4 regions of the Mesorhizobium sp. M2A.F.Ca.ET.046.03.2.1 genome follow, and region 1 is predicted to be linked to each of the others. Evidence: predicted binding sites of a transcription regulator. Region 1 holds the regulator's gene; each other region holds the start of a gene.
What was found. Region 1 encodes LexA, which represses DNA repair genes until DNA is damaged. Its sites were predicted from a motif close to TGTTCNNNNTGTGTTCNG; they were not measured.
Positions count from the first base shown of each region.

Region 2: the regulator LexA is predicted to act here: its motif matches at 3,331-3,348, upstream of EJ072_RS03690 (PA0069 family radical SAM protein).
Region 3: the regulator LexA is predicted to act here: its motif matches at 2,519-2,536, upstream of EJ072_RS00985 (ATP-dependent helicase).
Region 4: the regulator LexA is predicted to act here: its motif matches at 2,778-2,795, upstream of recA (recombinase RecA).

Region 1 is NZ_CP034449.1:6,440,043-6,447,166, forward strand. Features, by position in the region: gene gltA (citrate synthase) at 1-640, opposite strand, end outside; gene gltX (glutamate--tRNA ligase) at 821-2,245, opposite strand; gene EJ072_RS30735 (ComEC/Rec2 family competence protein) at 2,349-4,817, shown strand; gene lexA (transcriptional repressor LexA) at 4,811-5,545, opposite strand; gene kynU (kynureninase) at 6,000-7,124, shown strand, end outside.
Region 2 is NZ_CP034449.1:741,285-748,408, forward strand. Features, by position in the region: gene EJ072_RS03660 (methyltransferase) at 1-30, shown strand, start outside; gene EJ072_RS03665 (S49 family peptidase) at 169-1,026, shown strand; gene EJ072_RS03670 (membrane protein) at 1,109-1,294, shown strand; gene EJ072_RS03675 (4-(cytidine 5'-diphospho)-2-C-methyl-D-erythritol kinase) at 1,320-2,213, shown strand; gene moaB (molybdenum cofactor biosynthesis protein B) at 2,200-2,754, shown strand; gene EJ072_RS03685 (glycosyltransferase) at 2,770-3,273, opposite strand; gene EJ072_RS03690 (PA0069 family radical SAM protein) at 3,423-4,577, shown strand; gene EJ072_RS03695 (ribonuclease HII) at 4,772-5,467, shown strand; gene EJ072_RS03700 (F0F1 ATP synthase subunit B) at 5,719-6,210, opposite strand; gene EJ072_RS03705 (F0F1 ATP synthase subunit B) at 6,222-6,803, opposite strand; gene EJ072_RS03710 (F0F1 ATP synthase subunit C) at 6,865-7,089, opposite strand.
Region 3 is NZ_CP034449.1:166,539-173,662, reverse strand. Features, by position in the region: gene EJ072_RS00990 (DUF982 domain-containing protein) at 1-259, opposite strand, end outside; gene EJ072_RS00985 (ATP-dependent helicase) at 412-2,493, opposite strand; gene EJ072_RS35790 (hypothetical protein) at 2,866-3,036, opposite strand; gene EJ072_RS00980 (hypothetical protein) at 3,161-3,343, shown strand; gene EJ072_RS00975 (LysR substrate-binding domain-containing protein) at 3,576-4,544, opposite strand; gene EJ072_RS35785 (hypothetical protein) at 4,657-5,490, shown strand; gene EJ072_RS00955 (DMT family transporter) at 5,532-6,590, shown strand; gene EJ072_RS00950 (hypothetical protein) at 6,571-6,792, shown strand.
Region 4 is NZ_CP034449.1:6,200,295-6,207,418, reverse strand. Features, by position in the region: gene alaS (alanine--tRNA ligase) at 1-1,295, opposite strand, end outside; gene recA (recombinase RecA) at 1,623-2,720, opposite strand; gene EJ072_RS29510 (carbohydrate kinase family protein) at 3,003-3,956, shown strand; gene EJ072_RS29505 (pseudouridine-5'-phosphate glycosidase) at 3,997-4,914, shown strand; partial or broken gene EJ072_RS29500 (TfoX/Sxy family protein) at 5,123-5,447, opposite strand; gene EJ072_RS29495 (GFA family protein) at 5,537-6,034, shown strand; gene sufA (Fe-S cluster assembly scaffold SufA) at 6,214-6,594, opposite strand; gene EJ072_RS29485 (SUF system Fe-S cluster assembly protein) at 6,702-7,094, opposite strand; gene EJ072_RS29480 (cysteine desulfurase) at 7,100-7,124, opposite strand, start outside.

The DNA.
Region 1 (7,124 bases):
TGTGCAGGAAATTGGCGGCGAAGCCGAGATCGTTCTTCGGATAAATGAAGGGCTGGCCGATATGGTATTTGTAGGCCATCGCCGCGATGGTCGGCATCTTGGCGATCAGGCGCATCGAGGCGACCATGCGCTGATACGGGTCCGAGATGTCGGTCGAGTCGTGGTAGAAGGCCGACAGCGCGCCGACCACGCCGCACATGACGGCCATCGGGTGCGCGTCGCGGCGGAAGCCGGTGAAGAAGCGCGACATCTGCTCGTGCACCATGGTGTGACGCGTCACGCGATAGTCGAAATCCTCCTTCTGCGCCTTGGTCGGGAGTTCCCCGTAGAGCAGGAGGTAACAGACTTCGAGGAAGTCGCCATGTTCGGCAAGCTGGTCGATCGGATAGCCGCGATGCAAGAGGATGCCGGCGTCGCCGTCGATGAAGGTGATTGCCGACTCGCAGCTTGCGGTGGAGGTGAAGCCGGGGTCGTAGGTGAAGGCGCCGGTGGTGCTGTAGAGCGCGCCGATGTCGATGACGTCAGGCCCAGTCGACCCGCTTCGCACCTTGAATTCATGGGTCTTGCCGGCGAGTTCGAGCCTGGCGGTCGACTCGTGCGCCTTGCTGCCCGGTTCCAGTTTTGTCGCAGCTTCGCTCATTCTCAAACTCCCTTTGTATCCTCATGCCGGCAAAGCAATTCCTGCAAACGACACGTCGAAGTCACCGGAATGCGCGAACTCGCCACCGCATTTTAGGAGGTGCGTGCCAATTGGGCCAAGGCCTAATGTTGCACTGCGAAACACACCTTTCAATGCCAATCTTCTTGGGCCAGTCCGCTCCTAATCGATTTGATCTCCAATGCGCGCCAGGCTTTCCTGGCGGCCCAGCACGGCCAGCACGTCGAACACGCCGGGCGATGTGCTGCGGCCGGTCAGCGCGGCTCGAAGTGGTTGGGCCACCGCGCCAAGCTTGTATCCGCCAGCCTGCGCGAACTCGCGGATCGAAGCCTCCGCCGAGGCGGCGCTCCACTCGCCCTGGACAGAAGACAACGCGCCATGCGCGCCGCGCAGAATCGCGCGCGCATCCGCGCTGAGCAAGCCCGCTGCCTTCTCGTCCAGGAGCAGTGGCCGCCCGGCAAACAGGAAAGCCGCGCCGTCCACCAGCTCCACCAGGGTCTTGGCCCGCTCCTTGAGGCCGGGCATAGCGGCAAGCAGCTGCGCCTTGCGCTTGTCATCGAGCTTTGCGGCGAGCGCCGGACCCCCTTCAAGATAGGGCAGAGTGGCGACGAAGATATCGAACAGCGCGCGATCGTCCATCTTGCGCATATGCACGCCGTTCAGCGCCTCGAGCTTGGCGAAGTCGAAGCGGGCAGCGCCCTTGTTGACGTCGCCGATGTCGAACCAGGCGATCATGTCCTCGATCGACATCACCTCGTCGTCGCCATGGCTCCAGCCGAGCCGCGCCAAATAGTTGAGCAAGGCTTCCGGCAAATAGCCCATGGCGCGATAGGCCTCGACGCCCAGCGCGCCGTGCCGCTTCGACAGCTTGGCGCCGTCGGCGCCGTGGATCAGCGGGATATGCGACATCGACGGCACCGCCCAGCCCATGGCGTTGTAGATCACGGTCTGGCGCGCGGCGTTGGTCAGGTGATCGTCGCCGCGGATGATGTGGGTGACGCCCATGTCGTGGTCGTCGACGACGACGGCATGCATGTAGGTCGGGTTGCCGTCCGAGCGCAGGATGATGAAGTCGTCGAGATCCTTGTTGGGAAAGCGCACCTCTCCCTGCACGCGGTCATGGACGACCGTCTCGCCCTCGGTCGGCGCCTTGATGCGGATGGCGCCCTTGACGCCTGCCGGCGCCTCGGAGGGATCGCGGTCGCGCCACTGTCCGTTATAACGCGGCGGCAGGCCCTTGGCTCTCGCCGCCTCGCGCATCGCCTCCAGCTCCGCCGGCGTCTCATAGCTGTAATAGGCTTTGCCCAGGCGCACGAGCTCCTCGGCCACCTCGCGATGGCGCGGGGCGCGCTCGAACTGGGAGACGGCGTCGCCATCCCAGGAAAGGCCAAGCCAGGTCAATCCGTCCAGAATGGCGGCCGTGGCGGCTTCGGTGGAGCGCTCGCGATCGGTGTCCTCGATACGCAAAAGCATCGTGCCGCCGGTGTGCTTGGCATAGAGCCAGTTGAACAGCGCCGTGCGCGCCCCGCCAATATGCAGGTAGCCTGTGGGCGAGGGGGCAAAACGGGTGACGACCTTGTCGGACATGGAACTCTCGAAGAAGCGCGCTGAGACGGCATATTTCGCGCGGGCTTTCGCGCTTTGCGCGTTCATGTAGCATAGGCGGTCTGGGGCGCAAGGGGCAGACCCGATGGCTGGACGTGGCCGGGGTACGGAGGAGGGCGGGGAAACGACAGCTGGCGTCAGCGAGCGCCTGATGTTTGCCCATGCCGAGCCCCAAGAGGCGCCGCCGATTCAGCTTCCGCAGCCGCGCGCACCAGCCGAGCATCTGCCTGATGGCCACGGCGCAGTACTGCCGGTCTCGCCAACAGCCGGCGGCGGCCGGATCCGCAAACAGCTCGGCAGCGTTTCGCTTCCCGCGCTGCGGCGAAGCGTTGCGGTCGCTGCCAGCACCGAGATCGACCGGGGCGTCGGCTTTCTGCTGGTGCCGGTGTTCCTGGCCGCCGGCGTCATCTATTACTTCTCGCTGAGCACCGAGCCTGATCTCTACAGGCCGCTTGCGGCGGTGGCGCTGATGGCTGTCTGCGCGGCGGTGTCGCGCTCCTGGCAGAAAACGCACCTTGTCTTCATGGCATCGCTTTTCTGCGCGCTCGGCTTCCTCTCGGCCAAGGTGGAGACCTGGCGGATGGCGACCCCGATGCTGGGGTCCGAAATCCAGACCCGGCTGACCGGCCGCCTGGTCACCGCCGAAGCGATGGCCAATGGCCGTGTGCGGCTGACCATCGATCTCATGTCCACCGAGCACCCGACGCTGCGCTACGCGCCGGACCGCGTTCGGCTGTCGGCGCGCAGGATCCCGTCCGGCATGACGGCAGGGTCGATGCTGACCGGCTATGCCAAGCTGCTGCCGCCGACCGGTCCGGTACGCCCGGACAGCTATGACTTTTCCTTCGACAGCTACTTTAGCGGCATCGGCGGCAGCGGCTTTTTCCTGGGCGATCCAAAGCTGTTGGCTCCGGCTTCGACTGCGCCAACGGGGGCACCCTTCGGCGCGCGCATTGCGTCGGCCGTGGAAAACGCGCGCGAAGGGATCGCCGACCACATCCGGAGCAGCATTGGCGGGTCCGAAGGCGAGATCGCGGCGGCGCTGATCGTCGGCGTGCGCGCCGGCATTCCGGAAGCGATCAACGAGTCGATGCGACGGACCGGCATCTATCACATCATATCGATCTCCGGCCTGCACATGGCGCTGGTGGCCGGCACGATCATGTTCCTGCTGCGCGGCGCCTTCGCGTTGTTTCCGGATTTCTCGTCCCGCCGCCCGGTGAAGAAATACGCCGCGGCGATCGCGCTGGCCTCGATCGCCGCTTACCTCGTCATCTCCGGCATCGTGGTGGCGGCCGAGCGAAGCTTCATCATGCTTGCGGTTATGCTTGTAGCGGTGCTCTTCGACCGCGCGGCTTTGACGATGCGCAACCTGGCAATCTCGGCGATTGCCGTCATCCTTGTCTCGCCACATGAAGTGGTCGGCCCGAGCTTCCAGATGTCCTTCGCCGCCACCGCGGCCCTGGTCGGCGCCTATGCCGGCTTTGCCGATTATCGCGCCGGCAAAACGACCGCGCCGCCGGTGAAGCGTTCGTTCCTGAAGTTCCTGTCGCGAAAACTAGCGGTTGGCGTGGGCGGCGCCGCTGTGACCTCGCTCATCGCCGGCAGCGCGACATTGCTGTTTGCGATCTGGCATTTTCAGCGCGTGTCGCCGCTCAGCCTGCTCGCCAATCTGGCGGTCATGCCGATCGTCTCGCTGATTGTCATGCCGTTCGCCGTGTTGAGCGCGCTCGCCATGCCGTTCGGCTTCGACGGTCCCTTCCTCTATGTGATGGGCAAGGGCCTGACAGCGATGATCGCCATTTCGGCATGGATTTCCGACCGCTCGCCAGTCGATGCAGTGGGATTGATCTCGATCCAGTCGGTGCTGCTGGCGACAATCGCGCTCGTCATCGCGACCATGGCCACCACCTGGCTGAGGCTCGCCGCTGTGCCCTTCGCGCTCGCCGCGCTGTTGGCGATCCCGCATGTGCGCACGCCGGATGTGCTGATCTCGGAGGACGCGCATCTCGTGGCGATGCCGATCGGTGGCGGCGAGCTTGCCGTCAACCGCGAACGCTCCAACGAGTTCACCACCGACAACTGGAAGCGGGCGCTGAAGGCCGAGGCCATCGTGCCGCCCGAGACATTTGCCAAGGATGCGCTCGATATCGCCGACCCGGTCGACCTGCCGCCCGGCTCGCCCTTCTATTGCACCGGCGACCTCTGCATTGGCCGGCATCCGTCCGGCGCGATCGTCGCGCTCGCCGAAAACCGCGACAGCGCACGGCCCGCCTGCGGCTTTGCCGATCTCATCGTCATCAACGATGCGACGGCCTACAATCCCTGCTGGGATGAGCGCGTGCTTGTCGTCACCAAGCGCCAACTGGCGCGTGACGGCAGTGCCGCCGTCTTCTTCGATCCGCAATCGGCAACCGCGCGAGCAGCCATCCAATATGCCGTCGAGCAGCCTTACCGGCCCTGGCACGAGCAGCGGAAGTACACTCGCGAGGCGAGGGGACTGGCGCCTTACGAAAAGCCAGAGAGGGCCAAGTCCTCGCAGCCGGATCAGTAGCGCCTGATCAGCCCGACGAGCTTGCCCTGCACCTTGACCCGATCCGGCCCGAAGATGCGGGTTTCGTAGGCCGGGTTGGCGGCCTCCAACGCGATCGAGGCGCCCTTGCGGCGGAAGCGCTTGAGTGTCGCTTCCTCATCGTCGACGAGCGCCACCACGATCTCGCCCGGGCTCGCCGTGCTGGCGTTACGGATGATGACGGTGTCGCCGTCGAAGATGCCGGCCTCGATCATCGAGTCGCCCTTGACCTCCAGCGCATAGTGCTCGCCGCCCATGATCATGTCCGGCGGGACCGAGATCGAATGCGTCTGGTGCTGGATGGCGTCGATTGGCACACCGGCGGCGATGCGGCCCATCACCGGAATGGACACGGCCGAAGCGGCGTCGTCATCATTGCTGGGTGTCGGCGTACGCGAGGGCGCTGCCGGCTTGACCTGTCGGCTTAGATTGCCCTGGCCGCCCTGGATGACGCTTGGCGAAAATTTCTTCGCGGCATTCAGGCCGGGAGCGATCGAGTCGGGCAGGCGCAAGACCTCCAGCGCGCGCGCCCGGTTCGGTAGCCGGCGAATGAAGCCGCGTTCTTCCAGCGCCGTGATCAGCCGATGGATGCCGGACTTTGAGGCGAGGTCGAGCGCTTCCTTCATCTCGTCGAAGGATGGAGGGATCCCGCTCTCCTTCAGGCGTTCATGGATGAACATCAGGAGTTCATGTTGTTTGCGCGTCAGCATTGGCGGCCCCCACGGGTTCCGAAACCAGAATCAGAAAAACAAACCCAGAACAAACACTATCTGTTCCAGTTGTGTTCCGCAACCGTTTAAAGTTTAATGAATTTCTTAAGGCGGGCGAAAGAATGTTGCATCCGACGGTGCCTGGCCGCCACCGGTTGGGCTGTGTCATTTATTCCGCTCGATTTTGCAATTCTCCTTATGCTGAAATTGAGAGGCGACATCGTCGCGGAGGTGCTGAAGGGATCCAGTCAGCTGACCCAACCATGTACCGTAACGTGAACGAAACGAACTCAAAATGCCAACCTTGGCGACGATTCCGATCCTCAGCCTTTGCCGTCTATGGACCAGCTAATATAGGACAGAAGGTTCTTGCCGGGTTGCGGACGGTGATGGGACAACCGCCTTGGTCGCCGGAGGGATGTAGCGGCCTGGGTCGAAATGGAGGCGGTAGCACATGAGGGGAATTCCCGATCTTGCCGAGGTCGAGGCGATGGACGCTGCGGACCCGCTGCGCCCCTTGCGCGATCGCTTTGTTCTGCCGGAAGGGGTGATATACCTTGATGGCAATTCACTGGGCGCCGCTTCGATCAATGTCTTCAACGAGATCGAGACGGCCGCGAAGCAGGAATGGGCGCAGGATATCATCCGTGCCTGGAACACCGCCGGCTGGTTCGACATGCCTGTCCAGCTGGGCGACCGGCTCGGGCGTCTGATCGGCGCCGCGCCTGGCCAGACGGTGGTATGCGACACCACCTCGATCAACATCTACAAGGTCCTGCATGCGGCGCTCGCGATGCGACCCGACCGCTCGGTGATCGTTGCCGAAGGCGACAGCTTTCCGACCGACCTCTACATGGCGGAGGGGGTGTCCTCGACGCGGCCCGGCGCGGTGCTGCGGCTCGAGGGCGTCGATGCGCCGACGATCGAGGAACTGATCGACGACCGTGTCGCGGTCATCCTGGTCAACCACGTCAATTACAAGTCCGGCCGGTTGCGCGATATGGCGGCCCTGACCCGCAAGGCCCATGACGCCGGCGCGCTGATCGTCTGGGACCTCTGCCACACGGCCGGCGCCCTGCCGGTGGATCTCGACGGCTCGAATGCCGATTTCGCGATCGGCTGCACCTACAAATATCTCAATGGCGGACCGGGCGCGCCTGCCTTCATCTATGCCGCCACCCGCCATCATCACGACATCAGCCAGCCGCTCAGCGGCTGGTGGGGCCATGCCCGACCGTTCGCGTTCGAGCAGGGTTATGCCGCCGGCACGGGCATCCGGCGATTCCTGTGCGGAACGCAGCCGATGCTGTCGATGCGGGCGCTGAAAGGTTCGCTGGATCTCTGGGACGAAGTCGACATGACTGCCGTGCGCGAGAAGAGCGTCGCGCTGACGGATCTGTTCATCCGCCTTGTCGAAGCTCGATGCGGCGCGTTCGGTCTCGAGCTAGAAAGCCCGCGCAACGGCGCCGAGCGCGGCAGCCAGGTGTCGTTCGCCCATCCACATGGCTACCAGGTGATGCGCGCCTTGATCGAGCGCGGCGTGATCGGCGATTTCCGCGCGCCGTCGACCGTTCGCTTC
Region 2 (7,124 bases), 1.7 Mb from region 1:
AACGGCCTGGCATCGCTGTTCGGCGATTGATCCTGGGCCGGCGATCCGGCATTGCCGTTGGCCGGCGAATGCCTACATGGCAGGCAAGGTGACATCGCGCCCGAAAGACATTACCGACTTGCCTGATCTCACCCTGCTCCTTTGCATCTTGTCCGGAGACACCCGTTCGTGAAACGCCTTTTCAACCGCCTGCTGCCGAAATCCTGGCGCTCGACAGTCGTCACCATTCCGGTCATCCGGCTGCAAGGCACCATCATGGCCGGCGGCGGCCAGTTCCGGCCGAGCCTGTCGCTCGCCTCGACGGCCGGCCTCATCGAAAAGGCGTTCGGCTTCGACGCGCCGGCGGTCGCCATCTCGATCAACTCGCCGGGCGGCTCGCCGGTGCAGTCGCGGCTGATCTTCAAGCGCATCCGCGACCTGGCGGCGGAGAAGAACAAAAAGGTGCTGGTCTTCGTCGAGGATGTCGCGGCTTCCGGAGGCTACATGATCGCGGTCGCCGGCGACGAGATCTTCGCCGATCCGTCCTCGATCGTCGGCTCGATCGGCGTGGTCTCGGCCTCGTTCGGCTTCCCCGAGCTGATGAAGAAGATCGGCGTCGAGCGGCGCGTCCACACCGCCGGCCAGAACAAGGCCGTGCTCGATCCGTTCAAGCCCGAGAAGAAGGAGGACGTGGAGCGGCTGAAGGCGTTGCAGCTCGAAGTGCACGAGACCTTCATCGACCTCGTCAAGGAGCGGCGCGGCAGCAAGCTGAAAGACGACCCTGACCTGTTCACCGGCCTGTTCTGGACCGCCAAGCGCGGCCTCGAGCTCGGCCTTGTCGATGCGCTGGGCGACATGCGCAGCGTGCTCAAGACCCGTTTCGGCGACAAGACGCAGCTCAAACTGATCAGCGCGCCGCGCGGGCTGTTCGGCCGTTTCGGCCTGTTCGGCTCGCGCTTCTCGGCGCCCGATATCGCCGCTGCCGCCGCAAACGGCGTCCTCGATGCGGCGGAAGAACGCGCGCTGTGGGCGCGCTTCGGGCTTTGAAAAAGCCATGATTGCGTCTAGCATGCCCGCTTGACCGACCCATCGGCCGGCCTTGCCGCGACAACGCGGGAGGAGTTTGGATATGCCGCAGATCATTTTCTTCGCTGTTGTCGGCGCCGCCGCCTATTTCGGCTACCGCGCTTTCGTGCGCGAGGCCGAGCGCGTGACAGCCAAGATCCGGCGCACCGAAAAACAGGCGGCGAACGGCACGATGGGCACGCTGGTCAAGGATCCCAAGACCGGCGAATATCGTCTCGCCAAGGACTGATCCCATCTCGCCAGCAGCCGACATCCTGGAGCCCGGCACAGAGGTCCGGACATGGCTTGCGCCGGCCAAGATCAACCTGGCGCTGCATGTCACAGGAAGGCGCGACGACGGCTATCATCTCATCGAGAGCCTTGCCGTGTTCACACGCTTCGGCGACCGGCTGGAAATCGAGCCGGCGGAGCAGGACGAATTCTCGGTGTTCGGCCGATATGCCGCCGGCCTGCCGCTCGACGACGGCAATCTGGTGGTGAAGGCGCGCGATGCCTTGCGCCGGGAAGCCGGCGTGCAGCGCACGCCGCCGGTCGCCATCCGGCTGGAGAAGAACCTGCCGGTCGCCTCGGGCGTCGGCGGCGGCTCCAGCGACGCGGCAGCCGCGCTCAACGGCCTGGCGCGGCTCTGGAAGCTCGATATCGACGAGATTTCGCTGGCGCGGATCGGGCTTTCGCTCGGAGCCGACCTGCCGATGTGCCTGAAGTCGAAGCCGCTGGTCGCGCGCGGCATCGGTGATGAAGTGTCGCCGCTCTCCGCGTTTCCGGCGCTTGGCCTCGTCCTGGTCAATCCGGGCGTCGCTGTCTCAACACCGGACGTGTTCAAGGCGCTCTCTCGTCGCGACAATGACGCGCTGCCGCCGCTGCCAAGGCGCCTCGACTTCCACGCCATCCGTAACTGGCTGGAAACGACCCGCAACGATCTCGAAGGCGCCGCTCAAGCCATTCAGCCCGCGATCGGCGAGGCGCTCAAGGCGCTCAAGCGCGCCGACGCCGCCTTCGCGCGCATGTCCGGCTCGGGCGCCACCTGCTTCGGCCTGTTCGAGACCGGCAATGTGGCCAAGCGTGCGGCGATCGAGATCCGCGCGCGTCATCCCGACTGGTTCGTGGCCGCCACGCGCAGCATGGAGGTGAGCGATGGCGAAGCTTGACGAGAGCCGACCCTTCATTCCGGTGCGCATCGCGGTGCTGACGGTATCCGACACGCGCAGCCTTGCCGACGATAAATCCGGCCAGACGCTGGCCGACCGCATCGCGGAAGCCGGCCATGCGCTTGCCGCGCGCGACATCGTCACCGACGACCGCGAAAAGATCCGCGACAAGGTCCTCGGCTGGTCGAAGGACGACAGCATCGATGTCGTCATCACCACCGGCGGCACCGGTTTCACCGGCCGCGACGTGACGCCGGAGGCGCTGGAGCCGATCTTCGAAAAGCGCATGGACGGCTTTTCGGAAGTTTTCCACCGCATCTCCTACGACAAGATCGGCACCTCGACGATCCAGAGCCGGGCGACCGGCGGCGTCGTCAACGCCACCTTCGTCTTCGTGCTGCCGGGCTCGCCCGGCGCCTGCAAGGACGCTTGGGACGGCATCATCAAGGCGCAGCTCGACTACCGTCACATGCCCTGCAACTTCGTCGAGATCATGCCGCGGCTGGACGAGCATCTCAGGCGGGGCGGCAAGCCCACTTAGTAAGGGGCGCAGGCGTCACTTCGGCGGCGCCACCCAGATTTCGGCGTTCAACCGCCTGGTCGCGAGACCCCGAGCCAGGGCCTCCGCACCGCGAGCGCTCTTTGCCAGAGCCGAGGCCTGGCGCTTGCTGATGACGAGACCCTCTGCCAGCGCCCGATTGCCCGAAAAAACACGCGCCAGGAAAGGCGCGCGGTCGGCCCGAGCGCGTGAAAAGCGTGCCGGCATCGTTTGCTTTGCCGTATGCGCGACAACCTCGTCGATCCAGCCTTCGGCCAGCCGGGCGCCGGGCTCCACAAGCAGCAGCCAATCGCCCTTTGCCTGGCTGATACCGGCGCCGAGCCCACCGCTCACATAATGGCAGCCGGCATGTTCGGCGACCCGATGCGTCTGGTCGGTCGAGCCTTGATCGCAGACGATGACGTCGCGCACGACGCCTTCGACCGCGCCGCCGACCAGCGAGGCGAGCGTGCGGGCAAGTCCCTCTTCGTCGTTGCGGGTTTCGATGAGAACGCTGAGCATGCCTAGCCGAATAGCGGAAAGCGGAGGCTAGCGCCAGTTTACGCTTCCAGTCGAAAAAGTTCTTGCTTTGTTCTCATCGGCAAAATAGGAATAGTTTCATGAACAGAGCGATTCGACAGCCTGCCGACAGTCCCTGGGAAAGGGCGAAAATGGAACAGATCGTGCGCGCCGACATTGCCGCTTTCGGAGCAGGCAGAGCCGAGATGGCGAACGCGATGATCGAGCAGAGCGGCATGCGCGTGCGGCCCGACCGCAATCGCGGCCGGTCGGCCGGCATCAATCCGTCCGGTCGGTTCGAGCCGGTCAGCCGGCATGTCTTCGATGACGGCTGGAACTCGCTGGAGGAGTTGCCGCCGTTCAAGACGGAAGTGCAGGTCGAGAAGCCGCGCACCATCATCACCCGCAACGAGTCGCCCGACATTTCCTTCGACCGTTCGATCAATCCCTATCGCGGCTGCGAGCATGGCTGCGTCTACTGTTTCGCCCGGCCGACGCATGCCTTCATGGGCCTGTCGCCGGGGCTCGATTTCGAATCGAAGCTGTTCGCCAAGCCGGATGCGGCGCGCATGCTGGACAGAGAGTTGTCGAAGCCGGGCTACCAGCCGCGCACCATCGCCATCGGCACCAACACCGATCCTTACCAGCCGATCGAGAAGCAGTACCGGATCATGCGCGAGATCCTCGAGGTGCTGGAGGCGCGCGGACATCCGGTCGGCATCGTGACGAAGTCGGCGCTGGTGACGCGCGACTTAGACATCCTGTCGCGCATGGCGGAGCGTGGCCTTGCCAAGGTGGCGCTGTCGGTGACCACGATGGACCGCATGCTGGCCCGCACCATGGAACCGCGCGCGTCGACCCCGACGAAGCGGCTAGAGGCGATCAGGCAATTGTCGGATGCCGGCATCCCGGCCTCCGTGATGGTGGCGCCGATCATTCCCGGCCTCAACGATCCGGAGATGGAGCGCATCCTCGATTCGGCGCGGGCCGCCGGCGCCCGGGAGGCCGGATACGTCATCCTGCGCCTGCCGCTCGAAGTGGCGCCGATCTTCAAGGATTGGCTGTTGCGGCATTATCCGGACCGGTACCGGCATGTGATGTCGCTGATCCGCTCGATGCGCGACGGCAAGGATTACGATTCCGAATGGGGCAAGCGCATGAAGGGCGCCGGACCCTATGCCTGGCAGATCGGCCGGCGCTTCGAGATAGCGGCCAAGCGCCTCGGCCTCAATGTCGAACGGCGGCAGCTTCGCATCGATCAATTCGTCGCAGGCTCCGGCGCCGGCGAGCAGCTGATGCTGCTGTGAAGATGGCACCGACCCTGACGGCCGGCGCCAAGCAGTTCCAGGCAAAGCGGTTTTCCGTCTAGAATTGCTCTTGTTTCAAGAATTCCGTCCGGCCCTTGTCCCCCGGCCGTGAGACGGTGCCCTCCCGGTCCGGCGCCCCACCCGACCCGGAGGGACTTGCGGAGAATCGGAGCCGATGCGAACCTCGCCGCACCATGGCTCGCGTGCGTTCCGATTCTCCGCTTCTCTTTGAAATGGTCGAGAAGCCCGACTTCTCGATCGAGACCAAGGCGATGGCCGACGGGCTGTGGCCGGTCGCCGGCATGGATGAAGCTGGCCGCGGTCCGCTCGCGGGTCCAGTGGTGGCTGCGGCGGTGGTGCTTAACCCCGCCAATATCCCGGAAGGCCTCGACGATTCTAAACGCCTCACCCATTTGCAGCGCGAGGCGCTGTTCCTGAAGATCCTTGGCTCGGCGCTCAGCGTTTCGATGGCCTCGATCAGCGCCGAAGGCATCGACAACAGCAACATCCTGAAAGCGAGTCTCGAGGCGATGCGCCGCGCCGCCGCGGGTCTCTCGCTGCAGCCGAAACTCGCCTTGGCCGACGGCCGCGACATCCCGCCAGGCCTCGCCTGCGAAGGCCGCGCGCTGATCAAGGGCGACCAGCGCTCGCAGTCGATCGCCGCCGCCTCGATCGTCGCCAAGGTGATGCGCGACCGCATGATGTGCGGCTGCGGCGGCCATCACGAGCATTACGGCTTCGAGGTGCATATGGGCTACGCGACGGTCCGGCACCGCACCGCCATCGAGGCGCATGGCCCGGTGGCGAGGCTGCACCGGACCTCGTTCGCGCCGTTCAGACTGGGTGGCGCCGAGGTGGTCGAGGAAGAGAGCTTGGCCGGGTTGGAGTGACGGCGACTGCCTCGATCCTTCGTCATCCTCGGGCTTGACCCGAGGATCATGCCGTGACCTCTTTCGTGGGGCGCAGCGGCGCAGAATTTTGTAATCGTTGCAACGCCTTAGCGTCACGGCATGGATCCCTAGGGTCTGCGCGCGTCGCTTCGCTCCTTGCTCCTTGCTCCGCCCTAGGATGACGAGCGTGCTACAACAAAAAAGCCGCCGGGTTGCCCAGGCGGCTTTGACTTCGAAACTTCGAAGTCAGCTCAGTTCAGCTTGGCCTTGACGTCATCCAGCGCCGACTTGAACAGGTCGGCACCGGCCTTGGCGTCAACCTTGGCGGCGAGCAGCACGCGGGCGGCCTCGACGGCGATGTCGACGGCCGAGGCGCGCACTTCGCTGACGGCCTCGCGCTCGGCCTGGCTGATCTTCTGCTCGGCAAGCGCGGTGCGCCGGGCGACATAGTCCTCGGTCTTCTTGGCCGCCTCGGAAGCAAGCAGCTCAGCCTCGCGCTTGGCGGCGGCGACGATGTCGGCGGCCTCCTTCTCGGCTTCCTTGCGCTTCTGCTGGTATTGGGCAAGCAGCTGCTGGGCCTCTTCACGAAGCTTGCGGGCTTCCTCGAGCTCGCCGCTGATCTTGGCCGCGCGGCCGTCCAGCGACTTGGTGAGCATGCCCGGCACCTTCAGATAGATGATGGCGCCGAGGAAGATGATCAGGGCGATGGTGGCCCAGAGCGTGGCAAGTGATGTGGCGTCCATGATCCCGCTCCTCACCGGCTCGCGGATTTGACCGCGGCCGCGATCTCGGACTTGTCGGCCTTGCCGCCGACAAGCGCCTCGACGATGGCCGACGTGGTATCCTCGGCGATCGTGCCGACTTCCTTCATCGCCTTGGCCTTGATCGAGGCGATGCTCGCCTCGGCCTCGCCAAGCTTCTTCTCGAGCTCGGCCTCGAGCTTCTTGCGCGTGCCTTCGGCGTCCGCCTTGGCGGCGTCGCTTGCCTGCTGGCCGATCTTGTTGGCGTTGGCCTTGGCCTCCGCCAGTTCCTGCTCATACGCGGCAACGGCGGCATCCGCCTCGCCCTTCAGCCTTGCGGCATGGTCGAGGTCCTGGGTGATGCGATCGTTGCGGACATCGATGATGCCGCCAAGACGCGGCATCACAACGCGCTTCAGGAACAGGTAGAAGAGCCCGAAGGTGATGACCAGCCACAGGATCTGCGACGGGAAGGTCTTGGCGTCGAACGGCGGGAACGCTTCATGCTCCGCGGCAGGCACTGCAGTGCCCGCATGCGTATCGCCCTCGGCCGCGGCCGGCGCTGTTTCTTGCGCATAGGCAGATGTCACGAACATCTCATTCCCCTGTCCATGGAACGGGGCCGCACCATGCGGCCCCTTTCGTCAGCTCTCAATCTTACTTGAAGACCAGGAGCAGAGCGATCAGGAGCGAGAAGATGCCCAGAGCTTCGGTCACGGCGAAGCCGAAGATCAGGCGGCCGAACTGGCCGTCGGCAGCCGACGGGTTGCGGAGCGCGCCCGAGAGGTAGCTGCCGAAGATGTTGCCGAGGCCGATGCCCGCGCCGCCCATGCCGATGCAGGCGATACCAGCGCCGATAGCAGCTGCTGCAGTTGCGTCCATTTCAAAACTCCTGTGGTTTGCTTGTTCGTTGCGGT
Region 3 (7,124 bases), 1.1 Mb from region 1:
AAACGATCGGCTGGTCCGACGGCCACAGGATGCCGGCGGTCACCGCGAAGGTGATCAGCGCATCGCGCGCGGCCTCGGCCGAGATTTCTCGGGCCCGTGCCGCCTCGCAGGCCTTTACCGCGGCGCCGTAGCTCAGCCGCCGCCGCGATGGCGGAAACTCGGTCAGGAATTCATGCATGGCGGACAGCGAGGCGATCATGCGCTTATGGCCGGCGCCGACGCTGAGGGCGACCGGGGTGAAGAACATCCTGTCGTACATTGAGACCTCGTCTGTTGGCTGCGGAGGCGGCGGGCCTCCGGTCTGGGAAGGGACGCCACACAACGCGGCTTGCGGCGTGAGGTTCCGCGCACGCCGATTTTTCCGTCTTGGACCTGATCCGTCGCGTGAATCGGCAGGAGGGGGCAGGCGGCCTATTTCCATATGCCGCGCATGCGGGCGCCAAGGTCGACCTTGACGCCTGGCCGCTGGCGCGGGTCGTCCTTGAGCGCCGCACTCGCCCAGGACGACTGCTCGAATGCCGGAAGCATCGAGGCCGGGATGAAGCGGGTGCGCGAGGCATAGACATGGCGGTCGCCGCGCGCAGCTTGGTTGTGCGGATAAAAGCGCTGCGGCACCACCAGATGCAAACTGTCCTTGGCCCTGGTCATCGCCACATAGAGCAGCCGGCGTTCCTCCTCGATGTCCTCCTTGGTGCCGACCCCGAGATCGGCCGGGATGCAGCCATCGACCGTGTTCAGCACGAAGACGTTCTTCCATTCCTGGCCCTTGGCCGAATGGATGGTCGACAGGATGAGGTAATCCTCGTCGCGATGCGGCGCCCCGGCCTGGTCGCTGGTGGCGTCGGGCGGATCGAGCGTCAGCTCGGTCAGGAAGCGTTCGCGCGACGGATAGGTCGAGGCGATCTGCTCGAGCTGGATGAGATCGGCCCGGCGCGTGATCGCATCCTCATGGATGCGCTCCATATGCGGTTCGTACCAGAGCCTGATCCGTTCGAGGTCGGCCGGCCATTTGGCGCCGGCGCGTAGGCCGCTATAGATGTCGAGGAACACCGGCCAATCCTGCGCGGCGCGCTGCGGCGGCCGGAAGCGGGCAAGGCCGAGCGTCTCGTCGAGCGACGTCGCCATGGCATCCACGATCTGCGAGGCGGCGGACGGCCCGATGCCCGGCATCAGCTGCAGCACGCGGAAACCGGCGACGCGGTCGCGTGGGTTCTCGGCGAAGCGCAGCATCGCCAGCATGTCCTTGACATGCGCGGCGTCGAGGAATTTCAAGCCGCCGAACTTGACGAAGGGGATGTTGCGACGCGTCAGCTCCACCTCCAGCGGCCCGCTGTGGCTCGAGGTGCGAAACAGCACCGCCTGCGCCTTCAGCGCCGTGCCGGCCTCGCGTTCGGCCAGGATCGCCTGGCAGACATAATTCGCCTGCTCGGCCTCGTCGCGTACGCTGACCAGCTGCGGCCTGTGCGAGGAACGGCGCTCGGTCCACAGATTCTTGGTGAAGCGTTCGCTGGCCTCGCCGATCACCCTGTTGGCGGCTGCCAGGATCGTCTCGGTCGAGCGGTAGTTGCGCTCCAGCATGACGATCTCGGCGGGCTTCGCGAATTGTTTCGGGAAATCGAGGATGTTGCGCACTTCCGCGGCGCGGAAGGAATAGATCGACTGCGCGTCATCGCCCACCACCGTCAGGCCGGCGCCGTCCGGTTTCAGCGCCAGGAGGATCGAAGCCTGCAGCCGGTTGGTGTCCTGGTACTCGTCGACCAGCACGTGGTCGAAGCGGGAACCGAGATGAGCGGCGATTTCCGGCTCGGCCGCCATCTGCGCCCAGTAGAGCAGCAGGTCGTCGTAATCGAGCACGTTCTGCGCCTGCTTGGCCTCGACATACGCCGCGAAAAGCTCCTTCAGTTGCTCCGCCCATGCCGCGCACCAGGGGAAGGCGGAGCCGAGCACCTCGTCCAGTGGCGCCTGCGCGTTCACCGCCCGCGAATAGATCTGCAGGCAGGTGCCTTTGGTCGGAAAGCGGCTTTCGGTTTTCGAGAATCCCAGCTCATGCCGTGCAAGGTTCATCAGGTCGGCCGAATCCTCGCGGTCATGGATGGTGAAGGCCGGGTCGAGGCCGATCTGCTCGGCATAGTCGCGCAGCAGCCTGGCGCCGATGCCGTGGAAAGTGCCGGCCCAGGCCAGCGCGTCGCCGATGATCGCCGCGTCGCGCCCCAGCACCTCGCCGGCAATGCGCTCGACCCGCTTGGCCATCTCGGCCGCGGCACGACGGGAGAAGGTCATCAGCAGGATGCGGCGCGGATCGGCGCCCTTGACGATGAGATGGGCGACGCGATGCGCCAGCGTGTTGGTCTTGCCGGAGCCGGCGCCCGCAATCACCAGCAGCGGCGCCGCCACCTTGCCGTCGCCATGCACCACCGCCAGCCGCTGCTCATCATTCAGCCGGGCAAGATAAGCGGGCGTCTCGAAGGACGAATCACGAGCGGCGATGTTCATCGCCCATCAAGCATCGTTTCCGCTTTGTTCGCAATAATTTCCTCGCGTTGCGGGAGAGCCGGGAGGGGACCGCAGCGGCCGGAGAGGAGGCTGAGCCGGTGGTGGGTGGGCGCATGCATTCTCTATGGAGCGCTGGTCGACCCCCACTCCGTCTCGGCTTCGCCGAGCCACCTCTCCCCCGATCGACGGGGTAGAGGAAAAGCGCCGAGCTTCCAGCAACGCTCCCTTCCTTTCCCTCCGGAGGGGGAAGGTGGCGCTGCGAAGCAGCGACGGATTGGGGGAACCACGTGGCAATCAAACCTCAGGTCGATCAGTCACGCCGTCACAGACGATGTGTGCATGGCGTAGAAGAAGGTGGGCCGAGCAAGGGCGCTACCGCTTCGGCTCCACCCCCATTGCCGCCGACTGGCGCCGCAACTTGCGCCTCTCATCGCCCGGCATGTCCAGCGGCGCGACATCGCCAGGCACCTCGTTGATGATCCTCACGGCGACGCGATAGGCGGTGTAGGCGAAAAGGCCGGTAAGCAGCAGGCGGATCATCATCGTCTCCTCATGCGGTTGATTGGCTTTCAACCGGACGCGGACCGGTTGGTTCCGCCTCACGCGCAACCAAACCGCCATCGCCTCGTTTGCCCTTTATGAAAGGGGCGAACGAGAGGAGGTCGTCATGATGAAGCTTCCTGTGCTGCTGGCTCTTGCGGCAGGGCTCGTGCTCGCCGCCTGCGACAACAGTGTGCAACCCACCAAGGCGCCGGGCGACGAAGTCAACCAGAACCCTCAGGTCGACAAGAACCCGGTGCCGAAATCGACCACGGGCGGCGACCAGCCGGGCACGCCTCCGAAGCAATAGGGCAGGGCGAGTCGGGTTATCGTCGGCCCTAAAGGTCAAGTTATCGTCGGGCTGGAAGAAGGCCGGCGCTGCTTGGGAGGAAGCTGGATAGCGCCGGCCAAGCGGGAAAATCAGGCCCGCCGCGCAATCCAACATAGCTGAGTCTCGGCCTTGCGTCATGGTGCGATCGCGCTAGCCGGCTACAGTCAGTGGAAACACCCGGAAAATCCTGACGCTGCGCGAGCGGCGCTGCTTAGGCCACCGCCGCGCGTGCCGGCTGTCCGCCGGTGATCTCCATGTCGAGTTGGCGCTGCGTCAGCGCCGCTTCGGCCAGGATCCATTGCTTGAACAGTTCCACCCTGCGGGCGCCGAGCGCCTTGATGGGGCTGACGAAGTACCAGCCCGCCGTGTTGGGATGGTGGACCGCGAAGGGGGCTACCAGCCTTTCGGCACGGATGTCGCTTGCCATGTAGGCGCGGTTGGCGACGGCGAAGCCCATGCCGGCATTGGCCGCTTCGTAGGACATCATGCAGCTGTCGAAATAGACGCTTCTCGTCTCGCCAAGCACGAAGCTCGCGCCGGCGAAGCCCAGCCACGACTGCCAGTTCTGCGTGCAGGTGTCCGAATGCAGCAGCGTGAAGTAGCGCAGGTCCTCCGGCACCACCTTCGACAGCGGCTTGTCGCCCAGCACGTCGTGAAACAGCTTGCGGCTGCACACCGGCGTCAGGTCTTCCTTGAACAGCAGTTCCGAGGTGAGGCCGGGGAAATTGCCGTCGCCGTAGCGGATCTCGAGATCATATTCCGAGGTCGCGAATTCATGCGTGGCGTAGGATGTCGACACCCGCATCTCGATGTCGGGATATTGCTGCTGGAAGGTCATCAGCCTGGGAAACAGCCAGCGCGCCGCGAAGGTCGGCAGCACGCAGATCCGCAGCACATGCGCCTGCGACTGGCCGGTGGCCTCCATGCTGGCCGCCACGATCCGTTCCAGCGCCTCGCGCACGCGCGCCACATAGGTCTCGCCCTCCGGCGTCAGCGACACCGCGTTGCCGCCGCGCTCGAAGATCTTGAAGCGCAGCTGGTCCTCCAGGCTCTTCACGCGCTGGCTGACGGCGGAAGCGGTGATAAACTGCTCTTCGCCGGCGCGCGTGAAATTCCTGTGCCTCGCGGCGCTTTCCACGATTTTCAGCGAGTTGAGGTTGACCTGACTGAGCAGACGCACGGGGTTTCGACCTTAAGCTGGGCTTACGCTACCACCAGCATTCCTAAATTTACAGGGGTAGGCGTTTAAATGACTGTTAACCAAGTGTTGCCCCCATCTTGGAGAAAGTACAATGAACGCCCATACAATTCCCGAACTGCGCTGTGCAATGAGCCGCGAGGCCATCATTGGTCATGAGACGGCCTGGAAAGTGTCGGGCTTCGGCGTCGCCCAGTATCGTCACGGTTACGACCCGGCTCTGCTTGCCGCGATCGAGGAAGCCGCCCTGAAGCTGAAGGCCAGCCATGCCGTTCACAAACATCTCGACCTCACCTTTATCACCGGCGCGGACCGCTATATTCCCGAGATCAAGGAGCTTTTACACGACAAGCTGCGCTTGGAAAGGCTGTCCGACATGATGGGCACCAAGCTCGAACCCTATCCGCTGTCGATCGTCGGCTCGACCGTCACCTTCATGAACCCCAGGGACGGCGCCGTCGAATGGCATTGCGACGGCGTTCCGGTGACGGAGCTCATCCCGCTGTCGATCAGCGACCCTCTCATCGGCGGTCATCTCGAGATCTATTGCGACGATTCCGAGACCGGCCGCTCGATCCTGGAATCCGGCCGCGACCTGCCGCGCAACAAGATCATGCGCATCGACCACAAGATGAACTACGCCACGCTCGGCCAGTTCCTGGGCGTGCTCCACCGCACCGCGCCGATCCAGCTCGGCGAGCGCGTCACGCTGGTGCTCAACCAGCGCTCGGCGACCAAGCCCTATGTCGACGATAACCGCATGTTTTACCTCGCCGCCGACAATGACCATGACCGTGCCTGGGTGAACGAGCTGGCCGAGGATGTCTGGACCAACCAGCTGCCCGCCTATCGCCGCCATGCCGAGGAGCATCCCATGCCGCAGCCCGCCGCGGAGCCGGTTTCCGGCGGAGCAAGGGAGTCTTGGTAGTGACCAACGATCCGGTCGAGCGCCAGCCGCGCCCAGCGTCGCTGAGCCTCGGCCCGGCCGTGGCGGACTGTCGAGACCATCCCAGCGCCGCCCCGGCGGCGGCGCTGGCCTTCGCCCTCGGCGCCGTGGCGCTGTGGGCGACCAACGCCCTGGTCGGCAAGACGCTGCTTGCCCTCTATCCGGTATCGCAAGTGCAGTTCCTCCAATTTTGCGGGGCGGCCGCCGTGTTTGCGCTGATCCGACTTTTCCCTTCTCCCCTTGTGGGAGAAGGTGGCCTCGCGAAGCGAGGTCGGATGAGGGGTGCTGGACGGATCGCCGACGCTGGAGTTTCTTCCAACACCCCTCATCCGTCTCGGCGCTCTGCGCCGATCCACCTTCTCCCACAAGGGGAGAAAGAAGGAGTCTCGCTTGCCGCCTATGCCGTCGGCTTCCTGGGGCTGGTCGGCACCATGGTGTTGCAATATATCGGCTTCGCCTCGATGCCGGTCATCGAGGCGAACCTCGTCGCCTATACTTGGCCGCTGATGACCGCCGCGGCCGCTATTCTGCTGGGCCGGCCGCGCCGTCCACTGTTGCTTGGCCTGGCCGCGGCTGTCGGCTTCGCCGGCGTGGCGCTGGTCATTTCCGGAGGGCGCGCGCAGACCTGGTTCGAAGGCGGCAGCGTTGTCGGTTATCTCGCCGCTTTCGGCTCGGCGCTCTGCATGGCCTTCTACTCGCTTACCGTCGGCCGCCTTGGCGTGCCGCCGGAACGTCTGCTTTTGCCCTCGGCGCTGATCGGCGTCGCGCTCACCTTTGCCTGGTGCCTGCATGACGGCGCCGGACGCCTGACCGGTGGGCATCTCCTGCTCGGCCTCTATCTCGGCGCCGGCCCGATGGGGCTCGGCTACTATTTCTGGTCGCGCGCGGCAAAGCTCGATCACGGCGGCAGGATTGCGGTCGTCGCCTATCTGACGCCAATCGCTTCCACGTTTCTGCTGACCCTGTCGGGCGAAAGCCTGTCGATGACGGCTGTTGCCGGCGCCGTCCTCGTCATTGGCAGCTGCCTCGCGGTCGGCATCGAAGGTACGGAGACCACGCACAATGTCCAGAATGCCCGTTGACGAGGACGAACGCCGCGCCAGACAGGAGGCGCACTGGCTGGTCAGGGAATTTGGCGCGGAAGCGCCGCTCTATGCGGCCATGAAGGCGGAAAAGGCTATTGAGCAAAAGGACTTTGGCCGCTGCGCGCGCTGGAAACGCGTGCTGGAAATCCTGTCGGACAGCCCTTCGGCGGATGTCAGGCGCGGCGTCGCCGTCAAATGAGCAATTTGCCCTGGCGCCGGCGAATCGCGAAAGGCCCACATCCAGCCGGCGGATTGTCATTGCCGTGGCCGGACTTGGCCTGAACTTCGATTTTTCAGCAACTTCCTTGGCCGACCCAGTGCAACCGGAGGTTCTACGTATCCTGCCGGACCGTCGGTTCTATAAAGCATCTGTTATAGCTATTAGAAATCCTAACTTGCGCCTTCGCAGCTCGCGTAGAAACATAACCCGGTATTGAGTCGCGTAGCTTTACTGACTCTGGACGGTCCGTTGGGGGACAGGTCCAATTCGATACACCGACAAAAGTCTTAAAAACGAGCTGGCGATTTGAG
Region 4 (7,124 bases), 240 kb from region 1:
TGCGCGCGCGCCTCGGCCTTCTGCCGCTCCATCGCGTCGGTGAAGCCGGCGATGTCGACCGAGATGCTGCGCTGGCGCAACGCGTCCTGCGTCAGGTCGAGCGGAAAGCCATAGGTGTCGTAAAGCTTGAATGCCGTCTCGCCGTCCAGCATGTCGCCGGCCTTGAGGGTCTCGGTCGCGTCCGAAAGAAGGCCGAGGCCGCGCACCAGCGTCTTGCGGAAGCGCGTTTCCTCGAGCTTCAGCGTCTCGGTGATCAGCGCTTCTCCGCGCACCAACTCGGGATAGGCCTGGCCCATCTCGCGCACCAGCGCCGGCACCAGCTGCCACATCAGCGGTTCCTTGGCGCCGAGCAACTGCGCATGGCGCATGGCGCGACGCATGATGCGGCGCAGCACATAGCCGCGCCCCTCATTGGACGGCAGCACGCCATCGGCCGCCAGGAAGGAGGACGAGCGCAGGTGATCCGCAATCACGCGATAGGACGCCACATTCTCTTGGTTCGGCCCCTGGCCGAGCGCCGAGGACGCGGCATCGATCAGATGCTTGAACAGGTCGGTCTCGAAGACGCTTTCGACGCCTTGCAGGATGGAGGCCATGCGCTCCAGCCCCATGCCGGTGTCGATCGAGGGACGCGGCAGGTCGATGCGCTCTTCCTTCGTCACCTGCTCATACTGCATGAACACCAGGTTCCAGAATTCCAGGAACCGGTCGCCGTCCTCTTCCGGGCTGCCGGGCGGGCCGCCCCAGATATGCTCGCCGCGGTCGATGAAAATCTCCGAGCAGGGACCGCACGGGCCGGTGTCGCCCATCGCCCAGAAATTGTCGGAAGTCGGAATGCGGATGATGCGATCGTCCGAGAAGCCGGCGATCTTCTTCCAGTAAGCTGCCGCCTCATCGTCGGTGTGATAGACGGTGACGAGCAGCTTGTCCTTCTTTAGCCCAAAACCCTTGGTGATCAGGTTCCAGGCAAGCTCGATCGCGCGCTCCTTGAAGTAGTCGCCGAACGAGAAATTGCCGAGCATCTCGAAGAAGGTGAGATGGCGGGCGGTGTAGCCGACATTGTCGAGATCGTTATGCTTGCCACCGGCGCGCACGCTCTTCTGCGCGGTCGCGGCGCGCGAATAGGAGCGCTTCTCCAGGCCGGTGAAAACGTTCTTGAACTGCACCATGCCGGCGTTGGTGAACATCAGCGTCGGATCATTGCGCGGCACCAGCGGGCTGGAGGCGACGATCTCGTGGCCCTCCTTGCGGAAGTAGTCGAGGAATGTCGACCGGATGTCGTTCACGCCACTCATTGCACATTGCCTTTTTCGCAAGAACCACCGGCCCGGCCGGCGGCAAATGGGCTTTGGTATTTCAGAAGATAGATGGGCCTTTTAGCGATAGCTCTTGAGCCTGTCCAGAAACACGGAGTTGGACCAATCGGCAAGCGGGCAGCGGCTCAACACCGCCCGCGAAACGCAAAACCGCCGGCGCGAAGGCCGGCGGTTCGGGTACGCAGTACTCAAGAACGCGATTACATAAGCATAACCAAATAAACCAGCATTGTGGCCGAACTCCGGCTAAGCCGACGAATTGCCTGAGCCGAACAGGAACCGCTGCGCGATCTTCCTGGACCGGCCCTACATGGCGCCGGCTTCGTCCTCGAAACCGTCGTCGCCGCCTTCGGAGCCGCCATTCTCAAGGAATTTCTCGGCGATCAGCCCGGCATTCTGCCGAAGTGCCATCTCGATCTCGCGCGCCGTGTCGGGATTGTCGCGCAGGAACAGCTTGGCGTTCTCGCGACCCTGGCCGAGACGCTGCGAATTATAGGAGAACCAGGCGCCCGACTTCTCGACCACGCCGGCCTTGACGCCGAGATCGACAAGCTCGCCGGTCTTGGACACGCCCTCGCCATACATGATGTCGAACTCGACCACCTTGAAGGGCGGGGCCAGCTTGTTCTTGACCACCTTGACGCGGGTCTGGTTGCCGACGACCTCGTCGCGGTCCTTGACCGAGCCGATGCGGCGGATGTCGAGGCGCACCGATGCGTAGAATTTCAGCGCATTGCCGCCGGTCGTGGTCTCGGGCGAGCCGAACATGACGCCGATCTTCATGCGGATCTGGTTGATGAAGATGACCATGGTGTTGGAGCGCGAGATCGAGGCGGTCAGCTTGCGCAGCGCCTGGCTCATCAGGCGGGCCTGGAGACCGGGCAGCGCGTCGCCCATCTCGCCCTCGATTTCAGCGCGCGGCGTGAGCGCCGCGACCGAGTCGACGACCAGCACGTCGATGGCGCCCGAACGCACCAGCGTGTCGCAGATTTCCAGCGCCTGCTCACCGGTGTCGGGCTGCGAGATCAGGAGGTTCTCGAGGTCGACGCCGAGCTTGCGGGCATAGACCGGATCGAGCGCGTGCTCGGCATCGACGAAGGCGCAGATGCCGCCCTTCTTCTGCGCTTCCGCAACCGTGTGCAGCGCCAGCGTCGTCTTGCCCGAGCTTTCCGGCCCGTAGATCTCGACGATACGGCCACGCGGCAGCCCGCCGACGCCAAGCGCGATATCGAGGCCGAGCGAGCCGGTCGGTACGGTTTCGATCTCGACCGCCTGCTCGTTGGCGCCGAGCCGCATGATCGAGCCCTTGCCGAAAGCGCGCTCGATTTGCGACAGCGCCGCGTCCAGAGCCTTTGATTTGTCCACTGCCTTATCCTCTACAAGCCGCAAAGTATTCTGAGCCATGATACATCACCCCTTGGTCGTCAATGAAGGCCGGACAATCCGTGATCCCTGCTGTTTTGTACCTTTTTTGTTCTCATTTGGCAAGGGGCTACAAATATTTGAAAAACAATCAATATCTGGATTTGTTCTATTTATGTATCACCAGGGCTAGTGCGGAGCACAACCGCTGGTCCAGAAGAGATTTCGATGTCCGGCCATCCCGAATCGCGACCCCGATTGCAGGGCGACCCGGGGAAACCTAGTGTGCGCAGCCGCACGATCAATGAAAGTCAGCGACCCGAAATGCCGACATTCCCAACTATCCTGGCCCCAACGATCCTGGCCTTGGGCGGCGCCCATATCGACCGGCGCGGCCAGGTCTCGGGCACCTATGTGCCAGCCGCCTCCAACCCCGGCATGATGCGCGAGGATGTCGGCGGCGTCGTTTTCAACGCGCTGCGCAGCGTGGTGAAGCGCGGCGTGTCGGCCTCGCTGATCTCGGTGCGCGGCGGCGACGCGGCAGCGGACACGGTCGCCTCGGCGATCGACAGCGCCGGGATAACGGACCTCTCGGTGGTGTTCCTCGACCGCACGACGCCGAGCTACACGGCGCTGATCGACGCCGAGGGCGAATTGATCGTCGGACTGGCCGACATGGCGCTCTACGACCTCGCCTTCCCCAAGCAGATGAGGCGTTCCAAGGTGCGCGAGGCGATCGCCGCGGCCGACGCCATCCTGTGCGACGCCAACCTGCCGACCGCGGCGCTGGAGCGCCTGGTTGCGCTCGCCGGCGACCGGCCGGTCTTCGCCATCGCCGTCTCGCCAGCCAAGGTCGTCCGCCTGGCGCCTCTGCTCAGTGATCTGTCGCTGCTCTTCATGAACCGCCGCGAAGCCGCCGCGCTGGTTGGCGCCGAAATGTCAGGAGAAGCCCTTGTCGACGCACTCAGGCAGGTCGGCCTGAACGCCGGCGTGATCACGGCCGGCAGCGCTCCGGTGCTGGGCTTCGACGACGCCGGCATCTTCGAAATCGACCCGCCCGCGCCGCGCCGGGTCGCCGACGTGACCGGCGCCGGCGATGCGCTGACCGGCGCGACGGTCGCCGCCCTGCTGCGCGGGCTGCCGCTGCGTGCCGCGCTACGCGAGGGCGCCGCGGCGGCGATGCTCGCCATCGAGAGTCCAGAGGCCGTGCCGTCCCTCACGACCGCCAATTTCAGGCAGGCGCTTGCCCTTGTGCCGGAGGCACGGGAGGTGGCATAGGGCCATCGACAATCTACTTCCTCCTTGTCGGAGAACAGCCATGACGCCGGAAACCACCCGCCCCTTCGTCGATGTCCACCCGCCCGTGGCGGAGGCCCTTGCCGCCGGCCGGCCCGTGGTGGCGCTGGAATCCACCATCATCACCCACGGCATGCCCTACCCCGACAATGGCGCCATGGCGGCCAAGGTCGAGCAGATCATCGCCGATGCCGGCGCGGTGCCGGCGACGATCGCCGTGGTCGACGGCCGCATCAAGATCGGCCTCTCCGACGGCGAACGCGAATCGCTTGCCATGACGGGCGACGCCATGAAGCTGTCGCGCGCCGATCTCGGCTTCGCGGTCGCTCAAAAGCGCACCGGCGGCACCACGGTTGCGGCCACGATGATTGCCGCGCACATGGCCGGCATAAAAGTGTTCGCCACCGGCGGCATCGGCGGCGTCCACAAGGGCGCCGAAAAGAGTTTTGATATCTCGGCCGACCTCGACGAGCTGGCGCGCACGCCGGTCATCGTCGTCTCGGCCGGCGCCAAGGCGATCCTCGACATCGAAAAGACGCTGGAAGTGCTGGAGACACGCGGCGTGCCGGTCATCGGCCATGGCAGCGAGACGATGCCGGCCTTCTGGTCGAGGCAGTCGCCCTTCCGCGCGCCGCTGACGCTGCAGGCGCCTGGGGACATCGCCCATTTCTACCGCACGCGCCAGGCGCTGGGCTTGGGCGGCGGCATTCTGGTCGCCAATCCCGTGCCGCAGAATGACGAGATCCCGGCCGACGAAATGGCCGGCTATATCGACGCCGCGCAGAAGGCCGCCGAGGCGCAGAACGTCACCGGCAAGGCGGTGACGCCCTTCCTCTTGTCGAAGATCCTCGAACTCACCGGCGGCCGCAGCCTCAAGACCAACATCGCGCTGGTCGAGAACAATGCCCGGCTGGCGGCGGAGATCGCGAAGGCACTGTAAGGGCACACGTCGAAGGCCCCCTCACCCGGATTGCCAAGGCCGAATTGCGAAGAGCAATTCGGGGCAATCCGACCTCTCCCCGAGGGGAGAGGAGCTGCCAGCCCCTGCGCCAACCTCTTCTCCCCAGCTGGGGAGAAGGTGGCCGCGAAGCGGCCGGATGAGGGGGCGGCCTCGACGTGCCCTTCGTAGTGTTCAATAACGGATCAAATCACTTCCCCGCTCGTCTTCCCGCCTCATAAGCACGCCGCGCCCACACGGCCATCTCGTCCGGATCGTCGAACGCCTCGTCGGGCACGCTCCAATAGGGCATCGCCACGTCCTTGCCGTGGCGCGAGCCGGTATAGGTCCACTGGCTGCAGCCGGCGGCCTCGAAATCGGGAATGGTTTCCTCATCCGCCTTGAGCAGCAGTTCGCCGCGCACCTACCACCGCGACGATGACGCCGTCGCAATAGATGCCCTTACCGCCGAACAGTTTTCGGATGCTGATCGGGCCCAGGCTTTCGAACAGTTCTTCGAGGCGCGTATTATCCATGGCGCGATGATCTCATCCGCCATCGGCCTTGTCATCGCCGCAACCAAAGGCATGCTGACAGGTTGAGACCTGAAAACGGAGTTCCCGCCATGCCTGTCCTGCTCAAAGGCTCCTGCCGCTGCGGCGCCGTCCGGTTCGAGGTGGATAGCCACACGCCGGTGCCGTTCATGCTCTGCTACTGCTCGATCTGCCGCAAGCAGCAGGGCGGCGGCGGTTTCGCCATCAATCTCGGCGCCGACTACGACACCTTGAAAATCACGGGCAAGCGCAGCCTCGGCGTCTATCGCGCCGAAATCGAGGATGACGAGCATCCGCATTGCGAGGTCTCGACCGGCGAGCGCAATTTCTGCCGCAAATGCGGCTCGGCCCTCTGGCTCTACGACCCGACCTGGCCGGAGCTTGTCCATCCCTTCGCCTCGGCAATCGACACCGACCTGCCGAAGCCACCGGAAAAGGTGCATCTGATGCTGAAATACAAAGCGAACTGGGTCGAGCCGGTGATCGGCAAGAAGGACAAGGTCTTCGAGGTCTATCCAGAGGAATCGATCGCCGACTGGCATAAGCGCACGGGCATGTGGGTCGATTAGCTTTCTTCTCCCCGTTCTACGGGGAGGTGAGGTGTGGTCCGCGAAGCGGACGAAACGCCAATTGCTTGGCTTTTGGAATGACGAACGCCGGCAGGCTGCGCCAGCCTCTCAAAACTTCGCACCTACCCCTCATCCGGCCCTTCGGGCCACCTTCTCCCCGTAAACGGGGCGAAGGAAGATCAGGCCGACGCGCGCGCCTCTGCCAGCGCCTTGAGGTCGGCGGGCTTCAATTCGACGGATTCGCCGCAGCCGCACGCCGAACTCTGGTTCGGGTTCTTGAAGGTGAAGCCGGTGCGCAGCGTAGTCTGCTCGAAATCCATCTCGGTGCCGAACAGGAACAGCGCGGCTTCGGGCGCGACATAGACATGCGCACCGTCGCGCTCGATGTGGTCGTCCTTGGTGTTTGGCTCAGTCACCAGGTCGATCGTGTATTCCATGCCGGCGCAGCCGCCCTTCTTGATGCCGAGGCGGATGCCATGCGCGTTGTCGCGCGTGGCCACGATCTCGCGCACGCGATCGGCGGCCTTGTCGGTCATCGTTATGACGGCGAAGCGTCCCATGTCATTCTCCACTTTCGCGCGGGTTCAAGGCCCGCGGAATGAGTCTGCCCTTAAGATGGTGAAGTTTCACCTAGCGCGCAAGTCAGCCAATCTTTTCAAGCCGATCCCTAATACCATCCGACCGCGACTTGCGCCTCTTCCGACATGCGGTCGGGCGTCCATGGCGGGTCGAACACCATGGCGACCTCGACACCGGAAACGCCCTCGACGGCGCCGACGGCGTTCTCGACCCAGCCCGGCATTTCGCCGGCCACCGGGCAGCCCGGCGCGGTCAGCGTCATGTCGATCTTGACTGACCGGTCGTCCTCGATGTCGATCTTGTAGACCAGGCCGAGCTCATAGATGTCGGCCGGGATTTCCGGGTCGTAGACCGTCTTCAGCGCGGAAACGATGTCGTCGGTCAGCCGCGCCAGCTCGTCGGCGGGGATCGCCGAGGCCGAAACGACGCTGTCACCCACCGTTTCCGGCACAGTCTCTGCGGTCGCGCTCACATCGTCCATGATCATCACCCGAAGAACTTTCGCGCCTTT